Regions from separate parts of the Paenibacillus sp. OAE614 genome, predicted to be linked through region 2. Evidence: riboswitches for the same ligand, from Rfam matches in the RefSeq annotation. Region 2 holds a riboswitch; the other holds the start of a gene.

Region 1 (3,404 bases), 940 kb from region 2:
TCACGGTGACCTGCGAGCAGCTGAAGGACTTGTATGCGTATGAGCTGACGCTCAGCTTTGACCCGGCGAAGCTGGCTTTCCGCACCGCTTCCTCGGGGACATCCGGCTTTTCGGTCGAACCGATTGTCAAAAACAACGAAATCCGTCTGGCCCACACCAAAGTAGGAAAAACAGCCGGAGACAGCGGCAAGCTTCAGCTCGCCGTCATTGAGTTTACGGCGCTGCAGGCGGCTACGTCCCGAGTGGCCGTGGAGAGCGCCAAATTGGTGGATTCCGCTCTCCGCTCATCCGAGATGTCCGTCAAGCCGGAAATCACGGTCCGGCCGGGCAAAGCGGAAGGAACGCCGGGCTCTTTCCGGGATATCCGCGGCCACTGGGCGGAGCAGCCAATTCTGAATGCGGTCCAGCAGGGATGGGTCAGCGGATATCCCGACGGCACGTTTCAGCCGGGCAAGGAAGTGACCCGGGCAGAGTTCGCCAGCATGATGATGCGTGCGGTCTCGATGGGTCAGACGGCCGGCTCGCAGGCGCTGGCTTTTTCCGACGCGAAGAAAATTCCGGCCTGGGCGCTGGCCTCTGTTCAGGATGCCGTGTCGCGCGGCATCATGAACGGTTATGCCGACGGCACGTTTGGGCCAAGCCGGCTCATTACCCGGGCCGAAATGGCGGCGATGACCGTCAGGGCGTTCGGTACCGGAACACCGGGCGGTGCGGGAAGTTTGAATTTTGCCGACCGCGGTCAAATTCCGGCCTGGGCCAAGCCGTATATCGCATCAGCGGTGGAGAAAGGAGTCATGCATGGAAGAGCGGGCAGCCTGTTCGCCCCGAACGCGCACGCAACGCGGGCTGAAGCGGTTGCCGTGATCCTGTCGGTGCTTGAGCAGCGATAAGTGCTGCCGCGAGTCCGTTCAGTGCTTGCTGCAGGCTCATCAATGCCTGCCGTCTGTCATTTTAAATGGCTCGGATATACCGAAAAATGTCCATTTCCAGCCCCATATCCAAATTTTTAATCCATGGAAATAAAAAGCTATTAAAAAACTGAAACACTTTTGGATACATTTATGCTATAATGATGAAAACAATGTAAGTTGCATGAAAAAAATAAAAATAAATGAATATGGATCTTCGGGGTAAGGTGAAATTCCTGACCGGCGGTGAGCGTCTCTTCTTGTGGTGAAGACGGCGTCAAGCCCGCGACTCGCAGCTTTAGCAATAAGGCGGCGACTGACCTGGTGGAAATCCAGGGCCGACGGTAAAGTCCGGATGGGAGAAGATCAAAGAATAGGCATGTGCGAAATTTTGACATTTCCGCAAGCTTATTTGATCAACCCCCGATGTGTCGATTGATGTCGATCTCGGGGGTTTTCCAATGTTGACTCCGTATTCAGGGATAGGGGAACTGGAGTATGGAAAATGTAAGCAGCAATATCAAGGTCCGGCCCGCGGTAAGCGGGAAGGCCGAACGCAGCAAATCCGGCTTTTGGCTGGTCGTGCTGGGTGCAGCATTGTGGGGAGCGGATCCGCTGTTCCGGATCATTTTGCTCAAAGAACATATGACGGCAACGCAGATCGTGCTCATCGAGCATATTTTGCTGGTGCTGTTCGTCGCACCGATGCTGTGGAAACATCGGAGCGAGTTGAAAGGCCTGAAACTGCGCCATATCGGCGCGCTGCTCTTCCTGTCGTGGGGCGGCTCAGCGATTGCAACCATCCTGTTTACGCAGGGTCTGTCTTCCGGGAACTTGAACGCAGTCGTTCTGCTGCAGAAGCTGCAGCCGATCTTCGCCATTCTTATGGCCAAACTGCTGCTGCGTGAGAAGCTTCCGAAGCATTTCACCTGGCTGTTCATCGTGGCGCTGGCCGGAACGTATTTGTTGACCTTCGGCTTCACGTTTCCGTTCGGGCATGTAAATGATTTCGTCAAGGTCGGCAGCTTGTTCTCGCTGGGTGCCGCGGCACTGTGGGGCGGTTCCACGGTCATGGGTCGTTTGATGGTCGGAAAAATGGAGTATGAGACGGTGACTTCGCTGCGTTTCATCTTGGCGCTGCCTTTGCTGATCGGGATTACCATCAATCAGGGAGATCCTTGGCAGGTGCATACCGACGGGGGAACGCTGGCTGCAGTGTCGATCAACATGCTGGGGCAGGCGCTTCTGCCGGGACTGTTCAGCTTGATGGTGTACTATAAAGGGCTGACGACGACGAAAGCATCGGTGGCGACGCTGGCGGAACTGAGCTTCCCGATGGTGAGCGTGCTGATCAACTGGATCGTATTTCATCAGGTCGTGACGCCAACACAAGCGGTCGGATTTATCCTGATCTGGGCGGCGCTGTTCGCAATTTCCCGCAAGAGCGCGGCTTAAAGCTTACAAGCCAGTCCAGGATTTAAAGACGCAATTTCATATAGGTTTGAAAAGCGGTTCCTGCTGGTGGCAGGGGCCGTTTTTTGTTTGGAAGGGAAGGGCAAACCGTGCGAAGGATTTCAGTAACTTTTTTTCAGCACATTTAAAAAATAAATCAGTCATCATTTCCAAGCGATCCCTCATACATTTTACGGAAAGCGCTTGCAGAACACGTTTTAGCCGCATGAGTCCGTCAGCCCGCGCCGTACTTTTTCGTGAAGGGTATGCGGTTTCCTCGGAATGAAGAGGTTTGGTTTCTTCGGACCATGGGGCACGAACCTTCCGATCTGAAGACGTGAAATCTGCATCACGCTTGCATGTATATAAAATGAGCTAAAGGCGAAGTGCTGTCCCTGTCTTAGTTCAATTTATGTAGATGTGAATTGGAGGAAATGGGGGAGTTTACATGAAGCTGAAATTAGCTTCCAAGCCGCTCATGGCCCTTTTCGTGGCGGCGACCGTGATGATCGCGGGCTGCCAGACCGTGCAGCCGCCTTCCGCAACGGGAACGACAACGCCGCCGGCGCAAGGGGAAACCAAGCCGGCTGATCAGGGAGAAAAAGCAACGGAGCCCTCGACGACCGAGCCCGCGGCGAACCAGCCGGCAACGAGCGGAGACGCCAAAGAAACGCCGAGAAATGAAACCCTTTACATTAACGGAATTCAATGGGGGCCGCCATCCAACTTTAACCTGCTGAGCGGCAATCCGGCCTTCCCGATCAACTATGGTAACTCGAGAGAGCTGGTCTACGAGACGCTGTTCATGATCAACCAGCTGGACGGCAAGCTGGAGCCGCTGCTCGGCACCAAATACGAGTGGACCGACGACATGACATTGCATATCGAGCTGAATAAAGACGCCAAGTGGAGCGACGGCCAGCCGTTTACGTCCGATGACGTCGTGTACACCTACCAGCTCGGCAAAAAATACGACATCAACTGGAGCAACTACTGGGCCTACATTGCGGATGTCACAGCGGACGGCCCGAATGCGGTCAAGAT
Region 2 (3,404 bases):
CGACACGCCGCTTGAAGTCAGCCAGTACGTGAAGGCGATTACCGACGCGGTGAAAACGCATTTTGCCGAGTGGGGAAGCGAGCTGCCGGAAATTTGGGTGGAACCGGGCCGCAGCATCGTGGGCGATGCGGGGACAACCTTGTACACCGTCGGCACCAGCAAGGATATTCCGGGTGTGCGCAAGTATGTGGCCGTGGATGGCGGCATGACGGACAACCCGCGCCCGGCGCTGTACGAGTCGAAGTATGAGGCCATGCTGGCCAACCGTGCCAACGACAAGCCGGAAGAAACCGTGTCCATAGCCGGCAAATGCTGCGAGAGCGGCGATATGCTGATTTGGGATGCAGAGCTTCCGAAAGTCAATAACGGTGACCTGCTCGCGGTTTCCTGCACAGGGGCCTACAACTATTCGATGGCGAGCAACTACAACCGGATCCGCAAACCGGCGGTCGTGTTCGTGAACCAAGGTCAAAGCGACCTGGTCGTTCGCCGCGAGAGCCTTCAGGATATCATCGGCCACGATGTCATTCCTGAGCGGATCGCAAAGCAGGCTGTGCTTAAGTAAGGAGATGCATTAAGGGGGCAGGCGCTGTTCGCTAGCGCCTCTGGTAAATGAATTGGTGCGCAGTATAAAGGATCATCTCTGTATTGGGGAATGCAGAGGGGTCCTTTTGCGCGTTTATAGAACGTTTAGAAATGCGGAATTATTTTGCTTCGCCCGGGATTTCATAGTAAACTAGAAGATGTCTGTTAACACTCAGGAAAGACATGAAAGGAGTCATTGACATAATGGCCAAGCAAGCAAAAATCACTCTTGAAAACGGCGGCGAAGTGCTGCTCGATCTGTTTGAAAAAGACGCTCCGAACACGGTGGCGAACTTTGAGAAACTGGCAAACTCAGGTTTCTACAACGGTCTGGTGTTCCACCGCGTCATTCCGGGATTCGTTGCGCAGGGCGGATGCCCGAACGGCACCGGTACCGGTGGCCCTGGCTACACGATCAACTGCGAGATCAACCCGAACAAACACGAGCGCGGATCGCTGGCGATGGCACATGCCGGCCGCAACACCGGCGGAAGCCAGTTCTATATCTGCTACCAGCCGCAGCCGCATCTCGACGGGCAGCATACCGTATTCGGCAAAGTGACGAAGGGCATGGAATACGTCGACGCGTTCCAAGGCCGCGACGTGATGAAGACGGTCGAAGTATACGAAGCTTAATCTGCGAGTCGCGCACGTTTTATCAGCCGCTTTCCCTGTTTCAAAAAGGGACAAGCGGCTTTTTGTTCAGGTCCGGGAAAAGAGGCGTATTGATTTTTTGCAGAGGCAGTGTTAACATTTCCTAGTATAGATGGGGCTTCCACTAGGCAGCCATTCCATCTGCAATTGCATATTGATATTGGTTATATCCTTCGGGGCAGGGTGAAATTCCCTACCGGCGGTGATGACGCGGCAGCCGATCAGTTCTGGCGCCCGTCTCAGTCCGTGACCCGGACGCTTCGTTTGACGCTTAGCGTACGGTGGACCTGGTGCAAATCCGGGACCGACAGTATAGTCTGGATGGGAGAAGGAGAGAAAGCGTGCACTTCAGTTGGAGTGCAGCTGTCCAATAAGATGTCACGTGTACGTGGTTGTTTTCACATAGTAGAAGGTTGTCCCTGAAGGGACGGCTTCTGTTTACTGATGACTTTACGCTACCGATGACTTATTTGGCTGATCCTGATTTTTGGGATTCTGCAGCCTTATTGGAGTGTATCTGACTTGTCTCTCACAGCCCCGAGGATGGTTTAAGCCATCCCGGGGCTTTTTGCTTTTTTACAAAGACCTGGGGGTCCCCGCTAAGTGCCGGTTTAAACGGCGCGGATCCAAAGCTGCGCATGGTAAGGTGATTTACCATGGAAATTCCAACATGCGAAGTATCCGCAAAGCGCCCGAAGCCGAGACTTAGCATTGAGGGGATGTCCCGATTACGAACAAGGGGGGAGATGAATGGACGGCATCATCAACGATGAATTTTATATGGGACTTGCGCTCGATATGGCGGAGCGGGCACAGGGTCAGACCGGGATCAATCCGGTTGTCGGCTGCGTCGTCGTTAAAGACGGGGCTATGGTTGGGCTTGGCACGCATTTGCAGCGGGGAACCGCCCATGCGGAAGTACATGCGCTGAATATGGCGGGTGAACGTGCGGAAGGAAGTACGGTTTATGTAACGCTGGAGCCCTGCAGCCATTACGGAAAAACGCCGCCCTGCAGCGAACGCCTCATACGCGAGAAGGTGAAGCGGGTCGTCGTGGCCTGCGAAGATCCCAACCCCCAGGTGGCGGGGAGAGGAATCAAGTTGCTCCGCCGCAGCGGGATTGAGGTGGAAGTCGGGCTGCTCGGTGAGAGGTCCCGCCGCTTGAATGAAAAGTTTATCAAGTACATCACGACCGGGCTGCCCTATGTGACGGTCAAGACAGCAAGCACGCTGGACGGGCGCATCGCGGCCGAATCGGGAGACAGTAAATGGATCACGAACGAAGCGGCCCGGGAGCAGGTTCATACGCTCCGCCACCGTCATCAAGGGATTATGGTTGGCGTAAATACGGTGATCGCGGACAATCCGCAGCTGACCACCCGGCTGCAGGGCGCCATCGGTCTGAATCCTGTACGGATCATCGTCGATTCCTTGCTGCGGATTCCGCTTGAGTCGAAGGTGATTCAGGATGGAGCAGCGCCGACCGTCATTTTGACGACGGAACGCGCCGATTTGGATAAGGAGGAAGCCCTTAAGAAGATCGGCGTAGAAACGATCCGCTGCGGATCGGGCCCGCAGGTCGATCTTCTCCTGGCGATGCAGGAGCTGGGCAAACGTGAGATCGGCTCGATTCTGGTGGAAGGCGGCGGCCGGCTGAACGGTGCCATGCTGGAGGCCCGACTGATCGACCGGGTCGTGCTCTATTTCGCGCCGAAAATCGTTGGAGGTCCGGCGGCTCCTGTCAACTTCTCGCTGCGAGGCGCCGACAAGATAGCGGACGCCGTCCGGCTAGAAGACGTAGAGACCGAAGTGCTCGGGGACAACGTCTGCATCAGCGGAAAGCCGGTTTGGCCGGCATGACCTGATCCGGAAAAACGATACTTAACTTTTTAAGGCTGCACACGGTTAACGATATGAATCGTATGAAATACTTCTTTACAGGACAGAAAGGAGCGATTGCGATGTTTACCGGTTTGGTTGAAGAGGTCGGCGTCATGCGGGGCGTCTCCAGCAAAGGGGAAGCGATGATCCTCCATATCGAGGCCTCCCGGATTATGGGCGATCTCAAAATCGGGGACAGCGTCTCGGTCAATGGCGTCTGCCTCACGGCTGTCGAGATTGGAGCCCGTTCGTTCGCGGTGGACGTCATGCCGCAAACGTACCGC

Evidence for each region. Region 2 has a riboswitch for FMN ahead of ribD (bifunctional diaminohydroxyphosphoribosylaminopyrimidine deaminase/5-amino-6-(5-phosphoribosylamino)uracil reductase RibD). Riboswitches for the same ligand answer to the same signal wherever they lie in the genome.
Region 1: it holds a riboswitch for FMN, as region 2 does, so the genes downstream of both, ABIE48_RS24550 (DMT family transporter) here and ribD (bifunctional diaminohydroxyphosphoribosylaminopyrimidine deaminase/5-amino-6-(5-phosphoribosylamino)uracil reductase RibD) in region 2, are expected to answer to the same signal.

Annotation. Positions count from the first base shown of each region.
Region 1 covers NZ_JBEPOD010000001.1:5,312,202-5,315,605, reverse strand. The annotation lists gene ABIE48_RS24555 (S-layer homology domain-containing protein) at 1-890, shown strand, start outside; FMN riboswitch at 1,118-1,279, shown strand; gene ABIE48_RS24550 (DMT family transporter) at 1,407-2,363, shown strand; gene ABIE48_RS24545 (ABC transporter substrate-binding protein) at 2,809-3,404, shown strand, end outside.
Region 2 covers NZ_JBEPOD010000001.1:4,376,354-4,379,757, reverse strand. The annotation lists gene lysA (diaminopimelate decarboxylase) at 1-565, shown strand, start outside; gene ABIE48_RS20135 (peptidylprolyl isomerase) at 790-1,221, shown strand; FMN riboswitch at 1,405-1,576, shown strand; gene ribD (bifunctional diaminohydroxyphosphoribosylaminopyrimidine deaminase/5-amino-6-(5-phosphoribosylamino)uracil reductase RibD) at 1,990-3,099, shown strand; gene ABIE48_RS20125 (riboflavin synthase) at 3,201-3,404, shown strand, end outside.